One region of the Vreelandella venusta genome, then DNA from elsewhere that is predicted to be linked to it. Evidence: predicted binding sites of a transcription regulator. Region 1 holds the regulator's gene; each other region holds the start of a gene.

Region 1 (5,779 bases):
ATTGTTACCTTCACGGGATTTGTGCGTGACTTTAATGAATCCCCTGATGTTATTGGGCTGACTCTTGAGCACTACCCAGGGATGACCGAGCGCACACTAACGCAGATTGGCGAGCAGGCATATCAACGCTGGGCGTTGCAGGCCGTACGGATTATTCACCGCATTGGTGATTTGACGCCGGGAGACCCTATCGTGCGCGTGCTGGTGGCCAGTGCTCATCGTCGTGATGCTTTCCAGGCCTGTGATTTTATTATGGATTTTTTAAAAACTCAGGCGCCATTTTGGAAAAAAGAGCACTCCCGTCAGGGGGCTTACTGGGTGAAAGAGCGGTCTACTGATCAGCAAGCTGCAGAGCGCTGGTAGACGCTATTGCCAATCGCTTATCAATCGCTGTTCATGGTTTCTGAATAGGGCATTTCGGTTGCCATTATTTGCAAATGTACATCTGGCATATGCTGAAGGTGATTGGCGAGCCAATGAATTAGCCTCGGTTGCAGTGCTTGGCGCAAATCGGCCAATGTCTCCGCTGCTATTTCTTGCAACTGATCATCTAGCCATTCGCTGAAACTATCCTCATCGAGAGGGCTAGTAGCGCTGGCATCCAGCATCAAACGACCAATACGGCACCAGCCAGTGTCAGTAGCTGTCACTGGCAGCGCTAAGAACAGACTGCCGCGTCGCGATGAGTGGGTGCCGGTATCAAGCCCTGGGTGGGGAACGACGCTATTCTGATTAACGATGCAGGGCGGTTGGGGATAGCGTGCTTCACAGCGCAACCCTAGATTGTCGAACATCAACATGTCGCCATTTACCGGTGCGAGCGGGGCGAGAATGCCTAGGCTGGTGGCGATTTCCTGATGGGCTGCCTGATGGCGCGCTTCTCCATGCACCGGCAGCAGTGTTTTCGGTCGCACCCATTGATACAGCTTGCGCAGCTCATCTTCGGCAGGATGCCCGGTAGCGTGTAATTCTGGGTGGTTCATTTCATCGAAAATTGACACCCCAAGCTGCGCTAGGCGTTTTTTCAGTTGTTCAATCGGGCGCTCGTTGCCTGGTATGGCTTTAGCAGAAAAAATGATGCTATCGCCTGGTTCAAGATCCACAAACGGGTGCCTCCGCTGTGCTAAGCGTTGCAGTGCTGCACGTGGTTCACCTTGGCTGCCCGTCGCAATAATCACCACCTCTTCTGGTGGCAGGTAGCCTAAATCATGGGGCGGTACTAGCGGCGGAAAGTCGTCTAGATACCCTAGTCCCTTGGCGACACTCACCATGCGCTCCATTGAGCGGCCCATCAGGCTGACGCGCCGGCCACACTGTTGGGCAGCAACCCCAATCGCTAATACGCGGGCAAGATTACTGGCAAAGCAAGAGACCACCACGCGTCCTGTGCACTGTTTTAAGGTGTGAGCGAGTGCTTTAGCAACATCTCCTTCACTGCCCGAATGACCAGGCATCGGGGCGTTAGTGGAGTCGCCTACGACGAGATCGATAGGCGCGAGCGCACGAAATTGAGCAGCGTTAATGGGCGAACCAATTAACGGGTTGGGGTCTAGTTTCCAGTCTCCGGTGTGCAGCACGCGATAGTCGCCAGCCTGCATTAGGATTGAGCAACTTTCAGGAATTGAATGGGTAACTTGAAGGTAGCGCAACGTGAAGGGGCCGAGCTCCATTGCATCACCTGGCTCTACGACATGTATAGCGGCACTACTCAGTTGATGTTCAGCAAACTTATGGCGCAGCAACCCCGCCGCTAACGGCGTTGCAAAAATAGGGCAATTCCACCTGGGCCAGAGCCACGCCACGGCACCAATATGATCTTCATGGCCATGGGTAATGTAGAGTGCCTTTGGAGTAATATTGAGTGCTGCTAAGGTGTCCGTATTAGGCACTTGCAGTGGGGAATTAGGTAGATCTTGGCGAATCATCATGCCGCAGTCGACGGCGATCCACTCATCATCGTATCCATACAGCGTAAGGTTCATGCCAATTTCACCACACCCACCTAGCGGCAGTAGGCGCAGGGGAGGGCGACGGCGGGGGCGAAGTTGAACGCGTGGTGGGTGCATCAGTAATGAAAAGCCTAAAAAGTAAGACCTTAACTATACGGGAAGGCGGGGGCGGGTAACAATCATCGTGGCATTTGGCTGCGGTGCTTCCTTGATAAGCATAAGGTACACTGTTGCGCCTATTATACCGCTTCCCTACCGCTGGTAGGTGCTTGTCGAACGTGCCATTAAAATATGTCAAGAGTGTTTTTTTATGTCTCATTATTACCGTTTGGTGGTGTCTTGCCCTGATCAAGTGGGCATTGTGGCGCGTGTCTCAAGCTTTATTGCTCAACAAGGTGGTTCTATCACCGAAGCAAGTCAGCATTCTGATCTTGAGACTGGTCGATTTTTCATGCGTTACGAAATTTTGGCAGATTCGTTGGGTATGTCTGCCGAAGCGTTACGTAGTGCGTTTGAACCGGTGGCTCAAGCCTTCAATATGCAGTGGTCGCTGGTTGATACTCAAAAGCGTAGGCGCGTGGTGTTGATGGTGTCACGAGAGTCTCACTGTTTGGTTGATCTACTCTATCGTTGGCAGGCTGGGGAGCTTGATTGCGATATTGTCGGAGTTATTTCAAACCATCAGGATATGCGATCACTCACTGAGTGGTATGGCATTCCTTACCATCATGTGCCCGTAGATCCTGATAACAAGCAGGTTGCTTTCGAGCAGGTGCAGGCTCAGATTGATAGCGCGCGAGCTGACTGCGTTGTGCTAGCACGTTACATGCAGATTTTGCCACCGTCGCTCTGCTCGCGGTATGCGGGACGAGTCATTAATATCCACCATAGTTTTTTACCCTCTTTTGCCGGAGCAAAGCCTTATCATCAGGCTTACCAGCGTGGCGTTAAGCTAATCGGTGCTACCTGTCACTATGTCACCGAAGAACTCGATGCAGGGCCGATTATTGAACAAGATATTCATCGGGTAAGTCATTGTCACACGCCAACGGATCTGGTGCGTTTTGGGCGTGATGTCGAAAAAGCAGTCTTGGCGCGTGGATTACGTTGGCATCTAGAAGACCGCGTACTGATCCATGGCAATAAGACCGTGGTGTTCAGCTAAACGTGTTGTTTAGATAAGTAGAGTTTTCGTCAATTCAAGCTTATAGCTGGCCTCTCGCTAGCTGACAGGTAGATAGGGGCATCCATGTCTTTCGCGCAAAGTGTTTTAGCTCCCTGGGCATTGTTGCTGACGTGGTTGGTATCGTTGAGTATGCTTGCGTGGATGATATGGCTGCGCCCTTGGCGAGTACTGATAGGCGATGTGTCCCTTCAGCATCGGTGGTTAGCAGCGACGCTCGCTGTGGTGTTGATGTGGCAACTGCGTGCCCAGGCAGTCGATTGGTTAACCTTGCACTTAGTCTTCACCGTCTTAATGACGCTGGTATTCAAAATGCCTCTCGCATTAATCAGCAATGTGCTGATTAATGTTGCAATGTCGGCCAGTGGCCGCAACGAATGGGTATTACTCGGCGCCAATGTATTGGTAACCGGCATTGTACCTGCGGTCATTACCGGTCTGGTATGGCGATGGGTAGACCGGCGCCTGCCGGATAACTTGATGATCTTCTTATTCGTATGCGGCTTTTTTGGCGCGGCGCTGGCAACGCTGGCCGGAGGGTTGTCAGCGGTCTTGCTAATCATAGTGGCGGGTACCGACTCTGAAGCTGTGTACTTAGCCCAAGAGTATGCGCGCTTCTTACCCCTGTTAATGCCCTCCGAGGCTTTTATCACCGGGATGTTGCTCAGCATTTTGCTGGTGTATCACCCGAGCTGGGTAGCTACGTTTAATGATCGTCGCTATATAGATTCTCAGTAAGTGTGTAAGGCCGGTAAGGCATCTAACGATTGCCTCACCGGCATTTGCACTGGCTCGCTTATCCCAGTGCTTGGCCGTTCCCGCCACGTATAACGCCAACTCCTACCCCTTCGATATCAAGCTGCTGAGTGCGTAGGTCAATTTCTATGGGCGCAAAGTCGTTGTTTTCGGCAATCAGTGTCACCGTATGGCCCTGCCGTTTGAAGCGCTTTACGGTTACTTCGTCTTCTAACCTTGCTACTACAATTTGCCCATCACGAACCCGGTCGGTGCGATGTACGGCAAGAAGGTCACCTTCCAATATGCCTACATCCTTCATTGACAAGCCTCGCACCCGAAGTAGGTAATCTGCTTTGGGGGTAAAGTATTCAGCGGGGAGAGGGCAATAACGATCAATGTGTTCCGCTGCAAGAATCGGGCTTCCTGCAGCCACTTCTCCAATGACTGGTAGGCCATTGGGTAGTGGTTCTACATTGGCGGCAGATGCGGTTGTCGAGACATCACTGACATCCAGCGGTTCCTGATTCGGCAGCCGAATTCCCCGTGAGGTGTTACGAATAATGCGAATAGCACCTTTGCGCTCAAGTGCTCGTAAATGCTCCTCGGCAGCGTTCGGGGAGCGAAAACCTAGCGCTTTGGCAATTTCTGCGCGGGTCGGTGGATAGCCAAATTCAGCCATCGTTTTAACTATAAAATCAAAAACATGCTGTTGACGGGCAGTAAGTGGACGCGACATAACAAACTCCAAAAAAATGAACAAGACAGTGGCAACATGTCGGCTTAAACAGTATGTGGTTAAGTATACAGTATGTTGCTCTGTCCAGTACATGTTAGAGCGTTTTACAATGACGTCCGTTATGCAATTGGTGCCTAGAATAAGGATAGGAGCGGCAAGTCTGAGAGGCTATGACAGTGGCAACCCCGATAGCGTCTGATAGCTGGTGTTTGAATGGCTGCCTAGGCTGCGTTTTAGCATCGCGGAAAAAGCTAAAGATAAGTGATTGAGCCAAATAGCGTTATGGCATAGTATTTAACGATGTTTTAAACACTCGTTTTCTGGAGGGCGCTATGGCGCAATCTGATACGGTAACACGTATCCTCGATACCGCTGAGGTGCTGTTTGCCGAGCGTGGTTTTGCCGAAACATCGCTACGCAATATCACCAGTAAAGCGCGGGTTAATTTGGCTGCTGTCAATTACCACTTTGGCTCTAAAAAGGCGCTTATCCAGGCTGTGTTTGCACGCTATTTAGATCCCTTCTCGCAACGCTTTCACACGGCGCTTGATGAGCTGGAAGCGCAGTACAACGGTGATGTGATCCCGCTTGAAGTGCTGTTGGAAACAATGGCAAGCACAGTGCTGGCAGTGCCTGCTGAGCGCAATAGTTTGAAGGTGTTTATGCGTCTGCTAGGCTTGGCGTATAGTCAGGCGCAAGGGCATTTGCGCCGTTATATCCAACAGCAGTACGGCGATGTGTTTACCCGCTTTACTGAGTTGGTGCGTCAAGCCACACCCGATTTACCTGATGCTGAGCGTTTTTGGCGACTGCATTTCATGCTGGGCACCGTGATTTTTACGCTGTCGGGTTTAGATGCGCTGCGAGACATTGCCGCGAAAGACTATAATGAGCAAGTCACCGTCAGGGATTTGGTAAGACGTTTACGCCCCGTGGTGGTTGCCGCTATGAATGCTCCGCTACCGCCTGCTGCTGATGAAGGACCTTATGCGAACGCCCACGTTAGTTGAACTACCCCCGCAGAATGGCGGTTGGATAGAGATCAATATCCAGCGGCAGCAGCTATGCTGGTGGCAGGGGCGCACACTGGAGTACCAATGTGCCGTGTCCACCGGTGAGAAGGGCGTAGGGCAACAGGAAGGCAGCGGTCAAACCCCCCTTGGATGGCATTAT
Region 2 (5,779 bases), 1.1 Mb from region 1:
ACAAGGCAGTATTTGATTCATTGAACGCTGAACAGCAGCAGGCCCTTCTTGAAGCAGCCAATCTGACCGACCAGCATAATTGGGCGGCGGTTGAGGTACGTACCGAAGAAAACTACCAGACGCTTAGCGAGCACGACGTAGCCATCAGTGATCCCGTCTCAGCTGATTTGCTGAATGCCCTCTCTGAAGCATCAACCAGCGTTGTTGAGAGCTGGCTTGAAAACACCGGTGATATGGGTCGGTCAATTTTGACTGAGTTCAGGGGCGAGCAATGATCATGCTAAAGAGCATGGAGCGCATCTCCATGCTACTTAATAGAGCCGGCGCAGTGATTGCCATCATGCTGATAGTTTATATGCTTGGGCATATTCTGTTGGAGATAGCACTGAGGTTTTTTGGCCACTCCACCTATATCCTGGATGAGTATATTGGCTATGCAGTCGCCACGATGTCTTTTCTGGGCCTCCCTTATGTACTTGAAAAAGGGGGGCTTATCAGAGTTTCCCTGCTACTTGAGCGTATCCCTGCGAATAGGCGGTGGCCGCTTGAGTTTTTCAGTAGCCTATTAACTGCCAGCTGCTTTTTATGGATATCTACGTTCTGGTTTCAGAATGTTCAGCGAAGCTTTAGCCGCGGTGTGGTCAGTGAAACACTCGCGGAAACGCCGATTTGGATACCTGAAGGCGCCATACTGATTGGCATGTGGCTGATCTCCTTTTCGCTTCTTGTCAGAGCCTTGAAAATACTGATGCTGCGCTCTCAGTACTTGCCTGTAACTGAATAAGATTTAACTGATGGGAAGTGACTCATGGATATTTTTTGGACGGCTATAGGCGTTGCGCTTCTGCTGCTTTTCTTACTGACCATGGGGACTTGGATTTTTGCCGCCATGCTGGCAGTTTCCATAGGTTCTCTCTGGCTGTTTGGAGATTTCAGTGCAGATCGCATTGGCCTGATTTTATCGCGAATTTTATACCGAGCTAGCAATAGCTGGGAGTTATCAGCCATTCCCTTGTTTATTCTCATGGGAGAATTAATATTTCGCTCTAATATCTCTGAGCGCCTGTTTAAGGGTCTGGTGCCGATTACCAGCCACTTGCCTGGCGGAATCCTGCATACCAACGTTTTGGGCTGCACCCTGTTTGCGGCAGTAAGCGGATCAAGTGCGGCGACAACCGCTACGATTGGTAAAATTACCACGCAAGAGCTGAAACAGAGAGACTACGACAGAAACCTATCCATTGGCTCATTAGCGGGTGCCGGTAGTCTGGGTCTATTGATACCGCCATCGATTGTAATGATCGTCTATGGTGTTCAGGCCGAAGTCTCCATCAGTCAGCTATTTATGGCGGGCGTGGTGCCCGGACTGTTGATAGCCTTTCTATACAGCTGCTATATCGGCTTGAGATCATGGATGGCGCCAGCTTTGGCACCCAAGAGTGTGATATCTGATCAGACGATCTGGCAGTCCTTCATATTACTGCTGCCCATATTGGTGCTGATCTCCATCGTGATTGGATCAATCTATAGCGGTATTGCAACGCCTTCAGAAGCGGCAGCGGTGGGTGTTGGGGCCACTTTGCTGCTATTAGGGTTTGAAAGACAGCTAAACATCAGGCTGTTTATTGATGCATTTCGTGGAACGCTCATAACGTCGATCATGGTATGTAGCCTTCTCATCGCGGCCACGCTTTTGTCCACGGCAATGGGGTATCTGCATCTTCCGCGCGAGTTGGCTGGATGGATTGCCGAGCAGGGCTTTAGCCCCATGGTACTACTGTTTGCCCTGGCCATTTTCTATATCGTGCTGGGGCTGTTCCTAGATGGCATTTCAATTACCGTGATGAGCTTGCCAATTACGCTGCCGATTGTCTTGCTAGCGGGGTTTGACCCCATTTGGTTCGGTATCTTTCTGATTATTATGATCGAGCTTGGACAAATTACCCCACCCGTCGGTTTCAATCTCTTTGTACTGCAAAGCCTGACAGGTGAAAGTATCAGCCGCGTAGCCTGGGCTTCGCTACCATTTTTCCTGCTCATGTGTGTAGCTGCACTGCTGGTCAGTATCTGGCCACAAATAGCTCTATGGTTGCCCAGAGTCATGGCCGGTTAAGCGCAGGTAGCCATCAAAAAAATGCCGCCCGGTCCAATCGGGCGGCGTTGCTTTAACGCGGGCGTCGGTCGCCTTCGAGGAAGTTAGCTGTAAAGACCGCTTTACCGTGAGTCTCGAACGACCACTTCATCACATCGCTTAAAGCGGTCATCACCGCATCGAATTCCCCGAACACTTGGGTACTCATTCGATTAGGGTGAACTTCTAATCCCGTGGCTTCCAAACGTTTTACCACGTCTTTCACCACTGGCTTAAAATCATCGGCCAGGGGGTAATAGCTTAGCTGTACGGAAAGATACATCCTGCCTCCTTATGCGCTTTATGCGCGCTTACTGGCTCCTTGTGAAAAGCTCTGCCAGGCCGCCAATATAGCCGCCCGTGTCTCATCAGGATGCTCCATAGGGAACATGTGGGTGCCGGGAACTTCGCTAGTAACTAACCCACGACGCTGAAGCCGCTTGACCCGTGTAGGGGTGAGTAAGTGCGACTCCTGCCCTACTACCAAGTGGACCGGCACACCGACTCGCCGTGGCAATCCCGACAGGTGATCCGGTAGGTGGCGAAAAATCTCTACCTCAATACCTGGGTCAAAGGTTAGCTCAGCGCTACCGTCATCCAGTAAGCGCGTACCTGCTTCAATGTAGTCGTTCAATGCCTCTGGGGTAAAGCGGCGAAATAGCCCTCGGCGTCGCAGCGAGTCAGCCATGGCTTCTCGGCTAGGCCACACACTGCGCCGCCCCTGGGTTTTACCAGCAGGGGTGATGCGATCCATAAAACCAAATCGCTTCGCCGCTTTCATCACCCAGGCATCCGGCCCCAGCATCAACGGCGGGTCAAGCATAATGACGCCGCAGAAGCGTTCTGGCTGCTTATCTGCCGCCATGGCCATCAGCGTACCGCCTAACGAGTGACCAACACCTAATAGCGGTGCGTCTGTAACCGGTAAATAGCTCAACAGCTCATCGACTAAATTGCCCCAGTTATGGTTCACCGGGTAGTCTGGGTGATGACCCAATCGATCTAGCGGATGGAGGTCAAACGACTCTGCCAGTGGTTCCAGCAGCGTGCGATAGCTTAAGCCAGGAAAGCCATTCGCATGGGCAAACACTAAACGAGGGCGTTGGGTGGCATGGGCAGACATGGTTAGCTCGCAGGATAAGAAGACAGAAATGCTACGTGGGGCACGCCACGCTAGCTAGTAAGCACAAAAACTATCATACGTCTGTTTTAACGCGCCTTTGTATGAGCGTCAATCGACATAAGTATTAACAGGCTAATTAAAACAGCGAGAGTTGCTGAACGGCGGCTTCTTCTGCCAAGCGGTAGCCCACACCTAGTAGCCGAACTGGCTTCTCCCCTCGCGCCCAACCAATAGTCAGCAGGGATTCGAATTGCTCCTGGTTGGGTGCGGGGTCGGCGTGCTCCACTGTCGTTTGGGTAAAGTCATTGAATTTTATCTTTACCATTAACCCGCGCACGGCGGGCGCGGGGTCTAGTCTGGCATAGCGCTGCTCTAAGTCGTTGAGCAGATCCGGTATCTGTTGGCGACAGGTTTCCAGGGTAGGTAAGTCCTGGGAGTAGGTTTGCTCGGTGCTGATCGATTTACGCTCACGATGGGTTTTCACCGGCCGCTCGTCGCGCCCAAAGCTAAGCTCGAACAGCCGATGCCCGAAGCGGCCAAACTGTTCGACCAGCTCGGTGAGCGGGCGAGCCCGCAAATCCGCACAGGTTTGAATATCCAACCCCGCCAATTTTTCAGCCGTGCGCGGCCCTACCCCGTGGATTTTCTTGACCGGCAGTTGCTGCACAAAGCCATCGATATCGTTCGGCGTGATCACAAACAGACCATCGGGTTTACGCCAGTCGCTGGCAATTTTGGCAAGAAACTTGTTGGGCGCGACGCCTGCCGAGACGGTAATGCCTACTTCCTGCTTAACCCGTTGGCGAATCGCTTCGGCCATGCGGGTGGCGCTGCCGTTGCACAGGGAAACATCAGTAACGTCTAAAAAGGCTTCATCTAGCGAGAGCGGTTCAATCAGTTCGGTCACATCGCGATAAATCGCAAACACTTGACGCGCCACCGCTTTGTATTTGGCCATATCACCGCGGATCACGGTCAAATGTGGGCAGCGTTTGAGTGCCTGCGCCATGGGCATGGCCGAATGGATGCCAAATTCGCGGGCGGGGTAGTTACAAGTAGCGACAACCCCGCGCTGCTCAACGCTGCCACCTATCGCAATAGGCACATCGTTAAGCGCTGGGTTGTCGCGCATTTCAACCGCTGCGTAGAAGCAGTCACAGTCGCAATGAATAATTTTGCGCACAGGTTGCCCTTGCCTCCGCCCTTACCTGTAAATAATCACAGTTTACCACAAGAGTGATGTGAGCAATGACATCACTGATGTGCTAGGCGGAACAGCTCTTCGCGGGGGCGCTGTGAACCCGTCCGTGGGCGCTACTTTCGCCATCTGACCGCCAAGGATGGCGGGAATGCCGGAAAAGTCGGGAACTGTTTTCCGGCCATGGCGAAAGACCCCCGCTATGAGCTATTACCGCCGTGATGGCTTACTTTTCAGCTTGGGTAAATCAAGTACCGCAAAATGTTCTTAGTACCTGCTCGTTTTCCGTTGCGGGGGCTGCAAGGCGGCGTGCTTCTGCGGATTCATCAAAGGGCTGGGTGACCACCGCAAGTAAGCTGTGAAACGGCGTAAAATCGCCTTCATAAGCCGCATCAATAACTTCCTGAATGCGGTGATTGCGGGGAATAACAACCGGATTAGCACGCCGCATAGCAGCTAAGCGCTCGCTGTCTTGGCTGGCAACCTGTACGGCTTGCCACTTATCTAGCCATGCCGCCAACTCATTGGGCTGAGTCGTCAGCGCCAGCAGTGCTTCCTTGTGCGTTTCACTTGCAGTGCTGGCGTAATGCGTCAGCGCATCAAAGGTAGCGGTCATATCCATCTGCCCCTGGTGCATCTGACTTTCCAGCGCCGCCATTAGCGTTACCTCTTGGTCACTGTCCGCTGCAAGGCCAAGCTTATCCGCATGCAGGCGGCGTTGCTCGGCATCAAACAGTGACCCAAAGCGGCGGATGATATCAGTGGCCTGCTCAACGACGGTATCGCCCTCTTCGCGCATCAGCGGCAGCAGCGTTTCGGCAAAGCGGGCTAGGTTCCATTGAGCAATGGCGGGCTGGTTATCAAAGGCATAGCGCTTGCCTTGATCAATCGAGCTGTAGACTTTTTGCGGGTCAAACTGCTCCATAAAGGCACACGGGCCGTAATCAATGGTCTCTCCAGCAATGCTGCAGTTATCGGTATTCATCACGCCATGAATAAACCCAAGGCTCATCCACCGCGCCACTAGCGCTGCTTGGCGAGCAACCACCGCTTCTAACAAGGCTAAATAAGGATCGTCTGCACTAGCGGCTTCGGGATAGTGGCGCTCAATCACATGATCAGCCAACGCTTTCAGGGCAGCTTCGTCTCTACGTACCGCTGCAAATTGAAAAGTGCCTACACGAATATGACTGCTTGCCACGCGGGTAAAGACTGCGCCTGGCTCAGGCAGTTGGCGCACGACTCGCTCACCGGTCAAAACGGCGGCTAACGCGCGGGTGGTGGGTACGCCCATTGCAGCCATAAACTCACTGACCAGATACTCCCG
Region 3 (4,200 bases), 1.5 Mb from region 1:
GCTGACTTCACAGTGCCCAAAGCGTATCATGGGAAACATTTTTGTAGACCTTAAATGGTATCACGCCTCCCGTCATAACGAAGGGGGTGCTACTGACAGATCAACGATGAGGTTCCATGGCCACTAAGAAAGGTAACAGTAAGGGCCCTAGCAGCAGCGTTATTGCCCAAAACAAGAAGGCTCGGTTTGAGTACCATATCAACGAAACCTTAGAAGCAGGTTTGGTACTCGCGGGCTGGGAAGTTAAAAGCCTGCGCGCTGGTAAAGCACAGCTTACCGACACCTATATTTTGGTTCGTAATGGCGAGGCTTTTTTACTAGGCAGCCATATCATGCCGCTTAATACAGCAAGCACCCACGAGATTGCTGATCCGACGCGCACGCGCAAGTTGCTTCTGCACCGCAAGGAAATTGCCAAAATTTTCTCGGTGACCCAGGACAAAGGCCACACGTGCGTACCGCTCAAGCTCTATTGGAAACGCAACAAGGTGAAGTGTGAGCTGGCATTGGTGACCGGCAAACAGCTGCATGACAAGCGTGCCACCGAGAAAGATCGCGACTGGAGCCGTCAGAAAGGTCGGATAATGCGGGAACATAACAAGGCATAACTGGTCAATTCGGTGTGAGCACGTTAGAATGCTCATCTGTGATCAGGGGGCGACATGGTTTCGACGCCGGTGACAACCCTTGCGGTGCATGCCGAGAGCGTGATGTATCTCGTAAATCCCACATCACGAAAAATAGTCGCAAATGACGAAAACTACGCTCAAGGCGCGCTAGCAGCCTAAACACTGTTAGCTTCTTGTCTGGCCCAAAGGTGATGTGCCTATTCATCACTGATGGGATACGAGCTAAAGCTGATAGGACCGCGGTTGGTGGTGTCTTCTCATCAATCGTTAAACTTAGAAGGCTCGCGTGACTGAATCCTGATCGTCGGAGTCAGTTGCGTTAAAGCAAATGACGAAATCTAAGCATGTAGAGCCAATAGGCGCGTGCTGGCGGACGCGGGTTCAATTCCCGCCGCCTCCACCAGACACCCCTACAAATCAAGCACCTACGGGTGCTTTTTTTGTACCTGTGGGCTGAAAAGGGCCTGTTTAGGCATAGTTATGTCAACATTTGAGTCAACATTTATTGCCCCTACCTTCCACAAATACTCCCTAGCTTTCGATAACTTCACTGGCTATACTCGCACTAAAATACTGTATATATATTCAGATAAAAAGAAGGCGCTTATGTCAAAATCATACGAGCAGTTAGTCCAGCGAGTGCAGCGAAAGATCAACAGCCCCCGTGCACAGTCTGAGCATTGTACTGAGCTGCAGCGTCAGCCAGAGGATAGTGCAGAGGATTGGGCACGCATGCTTGACGAGCTGGGTACTGTTGAAAATGTAACGCTAACCCCTCTTGATGACACGGCAGAGCTTGTGCAAATTCGGTGGAACCCTGCCGAAGCGATGTAATGTCATGAATGCACGTTACCGCGCGACGCTCTGGCGCAAGGCAATGGAGCGGAAAGGCTGGAGGCGTATTTCATCTATCAGCTTGCCGCGCTGTGTGATTGAGTTTCACATCATTCAGCACGGCAAGCTTTATAGCGGGCGTTGGCATGGAAAGAGTTTTGACCCAATGGATGCGTTAACACCCGGCACGGCAGCACATTTAATAACGCGGCGGGACCTGATGACAGAGGGCGTGTGGCGGCGGGCTAACGATCAAAGCGCAGAATGGGGCGTGGTCTACCGTCCTTTTTAAACCACGCCCCTCGTCCCTGTGCAACGCATCCGGCATGCTATAAGCGGCGATCCCTCGGCGTCACACTTTCACAGTAGCGGTTAAAGCTGCTGTTGAATGTAGGAAATCGACGACAGTTTTTGTAAGAGATCACTTACGACAGACACAAAAAACCGCAACTAAGCGGATGACTTGTGCCGGTCGAACGCTCTACTTAATCAGCTTAACCTGCCCATACCCCACTCGCCGCTCAACTCCAGACTCAACGTTCTTAACCAGCACCTGGCCGCTTGAATACTTCGGATACTCCTGCACTTCGTAACGCCCCACAAACTCCGGGCCTGATTTAATAGCCACCTCAGCCCCCGGCGGCAGTTCTTTCTGTAACGCGGCGTCCATTTTTTCACGCGCAGTGCGGGCGGCATCGTTCAGCTTGTCGATGTTGGGAAATTCAGACATTAGGGAATCCTCTTTTTTAGGCACAAAAAAACCGCTTTCGCGGCCGTTGGTCTGTTACTTTTTTAAGCCCTACCAGCTGATAGCGTTCACATCGTCTACCACCGTCGCAGCACGCACAGCTTTAACTAGCCGCTGCCTACGCCCGGTGAGTTTCTGAAACTGGGTGAACATTTCCGCATTCCCAATAACAGCTGCGCAAAGCTCAGTCAGTGTCTCCGTTCCATCTTCACCGTTACGGCCTAATAGAATAGCGTCTAGTACAGGCGTTGATGGCTGCTCACCCTGCAGATCTTCTAGCCATGCCAGGTAAGCCCGCGCTTCGTAGTTCTGGCTTGGCCACGTCGATTGCTCGACCTCTGGGTAATCTTTAATTAGTGGTTCAGCCTGGGCAGTGTAAGCCGCGTTGATCTCAGCGATCCGCTTTGCTTGTGCGTCTGCTAATAGCTCTGATCGAGATTTAGGTAGCGTTACTTCTGCATCATTTAACCAGCTCATCGACAGGCTCCTCTTCAACAATGTCGTAAACAGGCAGCTCAATATCGCCGTTATGGTTTTCCAATATAATCGGCTGCGGGAACCGCGTTGCTTCTTGCGCGTTCGGCCCATGGCCCAAGCGAATCGTGCATTCGTACTCATCGCCGTTGCGGGTCACTTCCCCTAACTCTGAGTGTTGTGCAATAGCCCCGTCAGGTAGTTCGGACAAGTCGTAGTCCGTGCCGTTAACTGTTAGCACTGTGCCAGCAATGCTGGCTGAAGTTTCGGCTAAGCCCGAACAAGGCGATAGATTAATCTTTAGCTTCATACTTACTCCTAATACCAACGCCCGGCTGCATAAAGGGCAATTGTTGTTAATTCACCTGGGGCAGAGGTTGCAGGGGCTGTAGCAACAACACACGTCGATGACCAATCGGGTCTATTTAAAACACCACTTCCTCGCCTAGTTTTTACGAGTAACCCAGAAGCCCTTATTTGAATAGACTGAGAGCCTAGTAAACTCGCTGAAGCATACTCTGCGATTCCGTTGACAAACGTGGCAGGAAAGTCAAAGGAGACTCCTACACTACGAAATAAAGAATCTGACGCCTCTGTAGCCTGTACTTCCAGATTGACTATTCGCGTACATTCCAATGTCCCGTCAGCGAACTTAACGTAGCTACCGTTTGCGTTACTTCCTCGCTCAATAATCGCCCCTGTAGGAATGCCCTCAGATTGTGAGACTGTGCCGAGTATGTTTTTATCGTGGTACACGAGGAAATCGGTAACTGTGTCTGTCCCTTCCCACCCCCGAAACCTCATGTACTCATTGCTGAACATCAGCCTAGCTCCCCGATCACTAGAGGCTCGATAGAGGTCAATGCCAGGCCAATATGCTGCCCCTCCGTGGTCACCCGTCGCAGAAGAGCCCGCGCCAATGTAAAATTCGTTGCGCTCTGGGGGGGCGTCAAAATTGGATAACATATATCCCTGTCCGCCCAGGCCATAAGCCCCATTGGCCAACAAATCACCAGCACCGCCAATAACCCCACGCCCTGCCACTGCATCAACCTGCAGCGATTGCTGTAGTGCAGATAAATTACCAATGGGGGATTCACTCAGCGTGTCGATCAGCGCGAGATTGCCTAGCGTGCCGCTTTGCCCAACGTCGATACCGCCTTTCAGAATATTGATAAGATCTTGTACGCGGCGGTCGACTTCGGCGAGCCATTCGTTTGTTTGATCATAGTTCGTTGGTGCTGCCATTATCCGGCCCTCAGCATTTTAACGATTGCGTGCATCTGCGCCGCTGTCTGAGATGCGCGTATGTCGGCCTTAGCTTTCACGCGCTTAACTTCTACGTCAGCCCACGCCTGCTCTGTTGCAGCCTGGGCCGTTTTCACGCGCTCACACAGATCTGATTTTTCAATGCGTAGCGCTTCGGCTTCGGCATTCAGCAAAGGGCCGCCGCCTGCGTTAGCTTCCTGCGCTTTGCGCCGATAGATGGCCTCTTGCGCCGGATCGATTTGCCGC
Region 4 (5,779 bases), 560 kb from region 1:
TCGTCCATCCAACCGCCAATATTAGCATCACGATCGCGCTCTAACGCAGTGCGGCTGTCGCTTGTATCTTCGCTGGGTAACAACTCTGCTAAGGTGATCGGTTGTGGGCTGTGCGCCGTCACGTTAACCGCCACGACAAAATCAGCTTCGTGGGTGGCTAATATCGGCATGATCGGCAGTGGGTTTAGCAAGCCGCCATCAACGAGTACCTGGCCCCCCACATGTACCGGCGTAATCACGCCGGGGACTGCAATAGAAGCACGGATTGCCTGGAGTAAAGGGCCGTTTTGAAACCATACTTCACGTTGACGAATCAGATCCGTCGCGACGGTCGTTACCGGAATAGGCAGGTCCTCGATCAGCATATTGCCGACCAGCTCTTCTAACTTGCTCATGACCTTATTCGCGCGCATGGCGCCCATCGGGCTCCAGGTAACATCGACCAGTTTGAGCACGTCTAAATAGTCCAGGTTGCACACCCACTCCCGGTATTCAGGCAGCTTTCCAGCGGCATAGATACCAGCAATTAGCGCGCCCATAGAGCAACCGGCAATCGAAATTATCTCGAAGCCGCGCGCTTCTAATGCTTCGATAACACCGATATGGGCATAGCCCCTGGCCCCTCCACTCCCTAATACCAGCGCAACCTTATTACCGCCATTCAAGCCGCTGCTTGCCACAGGTGCTTTAACAACATGCGCTACTTTTTTCTTCATCGTCATCTTCCTAACGCGAGCAATCAGGTACCCGCTACGCTTGCTGACTGATTGTGCTGGCCACGCGATGCACCGATTGTGGCTCAAGGTGCAGATGATGGCCACCCGCGAGTACATGGCGCGTTAACTGTGGTACTGCTTGGCGCGCTTTTGCTGCCCAACCCCGTTCGCCTAAAATACCTCGCTCCCCCTCTATCAATAGCACCGGGGCTTGAATCTCCGCCAGTAGCGCCAACACCTGCTGGGGCGTAAAGCGCACCAAAGAAGGCTTTAGTAAACGGCTATCCGTGCGCATTTGCACATGCCCATCGGCAGTGGCCTGGGTGTTACGCTCGACAAGTGGCGTGGCGGTGATGCTGTCCAGCGGCGTGACACCTCCGGCTACCCGCGCGGCAACTGCACTCTCAACATCGGGATAACGAGGAGGACGGGAAAGCGGCCGCCGATAGGCCACTAGCCCTTTACGTAGTTGGCTGGCCGTCTCTTCAGCAGGTGTATTTAATGCGCCTAAGCCATCTAACAGAATTAGCTTATCCACCTTCTCAGGCAACGCTGCCGAGACTAGGCAAGCCACGGCGGCCCCCATCGAGTGAGCAAGTAGCGTCGCCTTTTCGATCTCTAATGACTCCATAGTATCCAGCACGTCGTGGGTATAGTCCCATAGTGCATAGTCGCTTCCTGCAGGCGCATGAGCTGAGTGCCCGTGACCACGGAAGTCGATCGCTACAATGCGAATATCCAGTGCTTTCACCAACAGCGGCGCCAGCCGGCTGAAGCTCGCCGCGTTGTCTAGCCAACCATGCAGCGCCACCCAAGTAGGCGCAGTGCTACGCCCCCAGCTAAGCGCCGCCAGCCGACCATTTGCCAGGGAAAGTGGCTGCGCAGCGGTAGCAACGTGGGTCGATTCATTCATAAACAGGATCTCTTAAAAGCCGGATAACCAAGCAATGTTATATACGTCAGATGACGCTCTAAGACGTAAACGTTACCATGCTAAGCGCAGCGCATCTGCCGCTTTATGCGGATAACTCTTGCGTGCTGCGACTACTTCGAAATGCTCTTAACGATGATGATCAACAGGAAAATGACTATGAAACCACGTCGTGACACCCGCGCTCGCAATCTTGTGTTCTTGATTACCGTGATCAGTGCGTTGGTGGTTGGCCTGTGGCTTGCTCGCTAATCCAATAGCTCCCTTGAGCCAATACTCCCCAGACACACAGCGCTGAGCATCGCTTGCAATTTTTCTCCCATGAATAAATACTGCCCTCAAATACTGGTTATAAAAACAGTATAAAAGTACATTATTTATTCATGAGGATGCCGATGATGCCGTCCCAACCCGCCTCATCAGAAACAGTCACGTTTACAACAAGTACGTTAACAACGAGCACATTTCCAACAACGATGGTTGCGACAGCCCTGCCGTTAACCTCTCAGCCGTTGCCATTTCCAACGTTACACGGCCGTGCTGGGTTTAGCGGCTTCCCCTCACCTGCTCAAGATTACGAACCACGCACGTTGGATCTCAATGAGCGGTTGATTAAACACCCTAACCATACGTTTTATCTCACCGCCGCGGGCGACAGCATGGAAGGCTGGGGGATATTTGAAGGTGATTTGCTGGTGGTAGATCGCAGTATACCGCCCCGCTTAGGGCATATTCTGGTCGCCATGTTTGAAGAGGAAGTACTGATAAAGCGTTATGCGCTCTATCAAGGCACGCCACACCTCTGCTCGGCACATCCTCACTATCCACCGCTGCCGTTAGAAGAGACAAACTGCCAGCTATGGGGGGTGGTACGCGCTGTGGTGCATGAGTATTTGCCATGATTGGCCTTGTTGATGCCAATAATTTTTATGTTTCCTGCGAGCGCGTTTTTAACCCCGCGCTTGAAGGCAAACCCGTGGGTGTGATGTCGAATAACGATGGCTGTGTGATTGCCCGTTCGGCCGAAATGAAGGCCTTGGAAATTCCCATGGGCACTCCCTCTTTTCAGTTGGAAGGTTTGCGCCGACGGAGAGAGATTCACTTATTGTCATCTAACTACGAGCTATATGGCGACATGTCCGCACGGCTCGCCCAGCTACTGCGGGATGCCTGTCCAGACGTCGCGCCTTACTCTATTGATGAAATGTTTATCTACCTGGATGGCTTCAGCGACGCTCAATGCCAAGCGCTCGGGGAAGTTATCCGCCGCCGTGTTCGCCGCTATTTAGGGCTGCCCGTATGCGTAGGGCTGGCACCTACCCATACGCTAGCCAAGCTCGCTAATCACGTTGCCAAACAGCAACCTCACTACCAAGGCGTCTGCCTACTCACTGCCAATAGCCCGACCACGATGGCGCTGCTTAAACAGCTGCCGGTGAATGACGTATGGGGCGTCGGCAGACGCTTAGCAGAACGGCTTGCAGTGAGTGGTATTCGCACGGCGTGGCAGTTGCGGGAGTGCGATCCAAAACAGCTTCGCAAACGATTTTCAGTGGTGCTTGCACGTACAGTGTTAGAGCTACGTGGCACCTCCTGCTTGGAAATGAACGCACTAGAAGCGCCGCGTCAGCGTATTATGACATCACGCTCTTTTGGCCAAGCAACCGGGGTAAAAGCGGAGTTGCACGCAGCGCTGCGCCGCCATGCTCAGCGTAGTGCCGAAAAACTGCGCCAGCAGAAAAGCCTTACCCGCGCCGTGTTACTGTTTCTAAACACCAACCGCCATCGTAAAGACCAGCCTCAGCTTTCACCTAGCGCGATGATTCCACTGGCATCGCCAAGTAACGATACCCGCATCATTTTAGAAGCCGTTCGCGAAGGGTTGGAACAGATGTATCGGCCGGGTTTTCAGTTTATCAAAGCCGGTGTCATGCTATTGGACTTAGTCGATGCACAGCAGTATCAGCTTTCGCTGTTGCAGCCTTCACATAAAGCGCACCCGCACTTAATGAACACCGTTGACGCGATTAACCAGCGCATGGGGCAAGGCACGATTCGTTTTGGAATGACAGAAGCGGAAGCACCGTGGCAGTTGCGCTGTGCACACCGCTCTAACCGTTACACCACCTGCTGGGACGAACTCATGGAGGCAGGCACTCACCCTGGCGCCATTGCAGCTGCCAGGGCGAAGCGTGAACAACAGCGGCTAGCGCGAGCGCAGCGCTTGGCGCAGCCGCGGGCTTAGAGTCTCCCCCACTGCGACCATGACCAGCAAAATCGCTAGCAGCCACGGCCAATGCACCGCGAACGAAACTTGGTAAAGCCCTAAGGCATCAGCAAAGATAACCAAAATACCCAACGGGCTAACGTAGCGCACCATGGTCAGCCATAGCGTATAAGGCAACGGTGCGAGGCCCAGTTCGTCGCGGAAGGTTTCGCTTTTCAGCACAAATCCCGCCAACACGACCGTACCCAGGCCACCCAGCGGCATCATCCAGCGCGAGGTCAAATAATCCAGCCAGTCAAAGAAGTTTTTACCCGCCAGTGTCCAATCAGCGCCCAGGTTAAACGATAGCATCGCCAGCGTGCTGATCAGCCATAGCACGGTGCCCGTCGCCCAAGAGGCCGATTTACGGGTCATGCCTTTGTTATCGCATAACCACGACACCGTGGCTTCCACCATCGAAATAGACGAGGTCAGCGCCGCCATCGAGAGCATCAAGAAAAACAGAATGCCAAATAGGGTGCCCATGGGCATCGCCTGGAAGGCCAGCGGCAAGCTCATAAAAATAAGCCCCGGCCCTTCACCAGGATTCATTCCGTTAGCAAAAATAACCGGGAAGATCGCCAGCCCCGCCATTAGCGCAACCACGGTATCAGCAATGGCCACGCTTATCGTGGTACGCCCAATGGATGCTCCTTTAGGCAAGTAGCTACCGTAGGTCAGAATCGCACCGGATGCCAACGACAAGGTGAAAAAGGCGTGGCCCAACGCCGCCAGCATGCCTTCACTGGAGAGGCTTCCCGCGTTAAACGAGAACAAGAAACTCACTGCCTCGCCAAACCCACCGGAAAACACCCCAAAAATAATAAGCAGAATGAGCATGAGCACCAGCCCGGGCATCATCCAACTGACGTTTTTCTCGATACCTTCCTGAACGCCTTTGCCCACAATCACCATGGTCAGCACTGCCACCAGGGTGCTCCAACCGCCCAGAATAAACGGGTTGGCATTATTGGCTCCAAAGACCGCCGCCATGTCATCAACGCTACTGCCTGCGAGGCCACCGGTGAGCATTTTCCATAAATAGGAGAACGACCAACCTGCGACCACAACATAAAACGACAGAATCATAAAGCCGCAAAGCATCGCCATCCAACCAATCAGCGACCAGGCAGAAGAGCGGCCAGACTCATTGACGACACGCCGTATCGCATCAATCGGGCTGCCGCGCCCACGCCGACCAAAGGCAATTTCGGTCATCATCACTGGAACGCCAACGGCTAAAATGCACGCCAGATACACCAGCACAAAGGCCCCACCACCATACTCCCCGGTGATATAGGGGAATTTCCAAATATTGCCCAGCCCCACCGCCGAACCGGTGGCTGCCAGCATAAAGCCCCAGCGGCCCAGCCACTGAGTGCGAGGTTGCCCAGAAGACGCCATGACCTTCCACCTTGTCAGAAAAAAGCGCCTATCCTAGAGGATTTTATAACCAAAGCCCAAAATTCTTGTCTCACTCGGCGAACCAGCCATGCACATCTGAAGCAAGAATCTGGCAGACTAGTAAGCGATAAACACCACCCAACGGAGAGTGCTTAACATGAGCGACAGCGCCAAACCCTGGACGCAACCCATGCCCGACGCGCAGTTCAACATCATGCGCGACATTCTTGCCGCCCCTAGCCCGGTAGGCCTGGAAGGCGCCATGACCTACGGCGTACTGAAGCCCTACTTTGAAAGCTTCGCACCCAGCGGCTGGCATCTGCATCAGTTTAAAGGCAATGCTGGCGTAGTGCTGGACACCCACCCTGATCGCGATGACATGTTCAAAGTGATGATCATCGGCCATGCAGACAAAATTCGCATGCAGGTTCGCTCGATTGGCGAAGACGGCAAGATCTGGAT

What was found. The regulator LexA, encoded in region 1, represses DNA repair genes until DNA is damaged. The targets are predictions, from matches to a motif close to TACTGTNTANNTANACAGTA.
Region 2: dinB (DNA polymerase IV) is a predicted target of LexA. The motif match lies at 4,461-4,480, and genes of this name have one in related genera.
Region 3: IR195_RS01740 (DUF1654 domain-containing protein) is a predicted target of LexA. The motif match lies at 1,201-1,220, and genes of this name have one in related genera.
Region 4: IR195_RS05920 (LexA family protein) is a predicted target of LexA. The motif match lies at 1,991-2,010, and genes of this name have one in related genera.

What each region holds. Positions count from the first base shown of each region.
Region 1 is NZ_CP065135.1:1,814,889-1,820,667, forward strand. It holds gene moaE (molybdopterin synthase catalytic subunit MoaE) at 1-363, shown strand, start outside; gene IR195_RS08605 (ribonuclease J) at 384-1,982, opposite strand; gene purU (formyltetrahydrofolate deformylase) at 2,260-3,114, shown strand; gene IR195_RS08615 (energy-coupling factor ABC transporter permease) at 3,199-3,870, shown strand; gene lexA (transcriptional repressor LexA) at 3,929-4,606, opposite strand; gene IR195_RS08625 (TetR/AcrR family transcriptional regulator) at 4,939-5,616, shown strand; gene IR195_RS08630 (L,D-transpeptidase) at 5,594-5,779, shown strand, end outside.
Region 2 is NZ_CP065135.1:736,057-741,835, reverse strand. It holds gene IR195_RS03600 (TRAP transporter substrate-binding protein) at 1-275, shown strand, start outside; gene IR195_RS03595 (TRAP transporter small permease) at 272-784, shown strand; gene IR195_RS03590 (TRAP transporter large permease) at 809-2,113, shown strand; gene IR195_RS03585 (YkoF family thiamine/hydroxymethylpyrimidine-binding protein) at 2,166-2,414, opposite strand; gene IR195_RS03580 (alpha/beta fold hydrolase) at 2,433-3,254, opposite strand; gene dinB (DNA polymerase IV) at 3,391-4,437, opposite strand; gene IR195_RS03570 (protein adenylyltransferase SelO) at 4,700-5,779, opposite strand, start outside.
Region 3 is NZ_CP065135.1:342,156-346,355, reverse strand. It holds gene smpB (SsrA-binding protein SmpB) at 117-608, shown strand; RNA gene ssrA (transfer-messenger RNA) at 654-1,032, shown strand; gene IR195_RS01740 (DUF1654 domain-containing protein) at 1,236-1,463, shown strand; gene IR195_RS01735 (hypothetical protein) at 1,468-1,755, shown strand; gene IR195_RS01730 (hypothetical protein) at 1,945-2,193, opposite strand; gene IR195_RS01725 (hypothetical protein) at 2,263-2,688, opposite strand; gene IR195_RS01720 (hypothetical protein) at 2,672-2,995, opposite strand; gene IR195_RS01715 (hypothetical protein) at 3,004-3,933, opposite strand; gene IR195_RS01710 (hypothetical protein) at 3,933-4,200, opposite strand, start outside.
Region 4 is NZ_CP065135.1:1,259,471-1,265,249, reverse strand. It holds gene IR195_RS05930 (patatin-like phospholipase family protein) at 1-716, opposite strand, end outside; gene IR195_RS05925 (alpha/beta fold hydrolase) at 751-1,629, opposite strand; gene IR195_RS05920 (LexA family protein) at 2,124-2,549, shown strand; gene IR195_RS05915 (Y-family DNA polymerase) at 2,546-3,892, shown strand; gene IR195_RS05910 (sodium-dependent transporter) at 3,854-5,317, opposite strand; gene IR195_RS05905 (M20/M25/M40 family metallo-hydrolase) at 5,475-5,779, shown strand, end outside.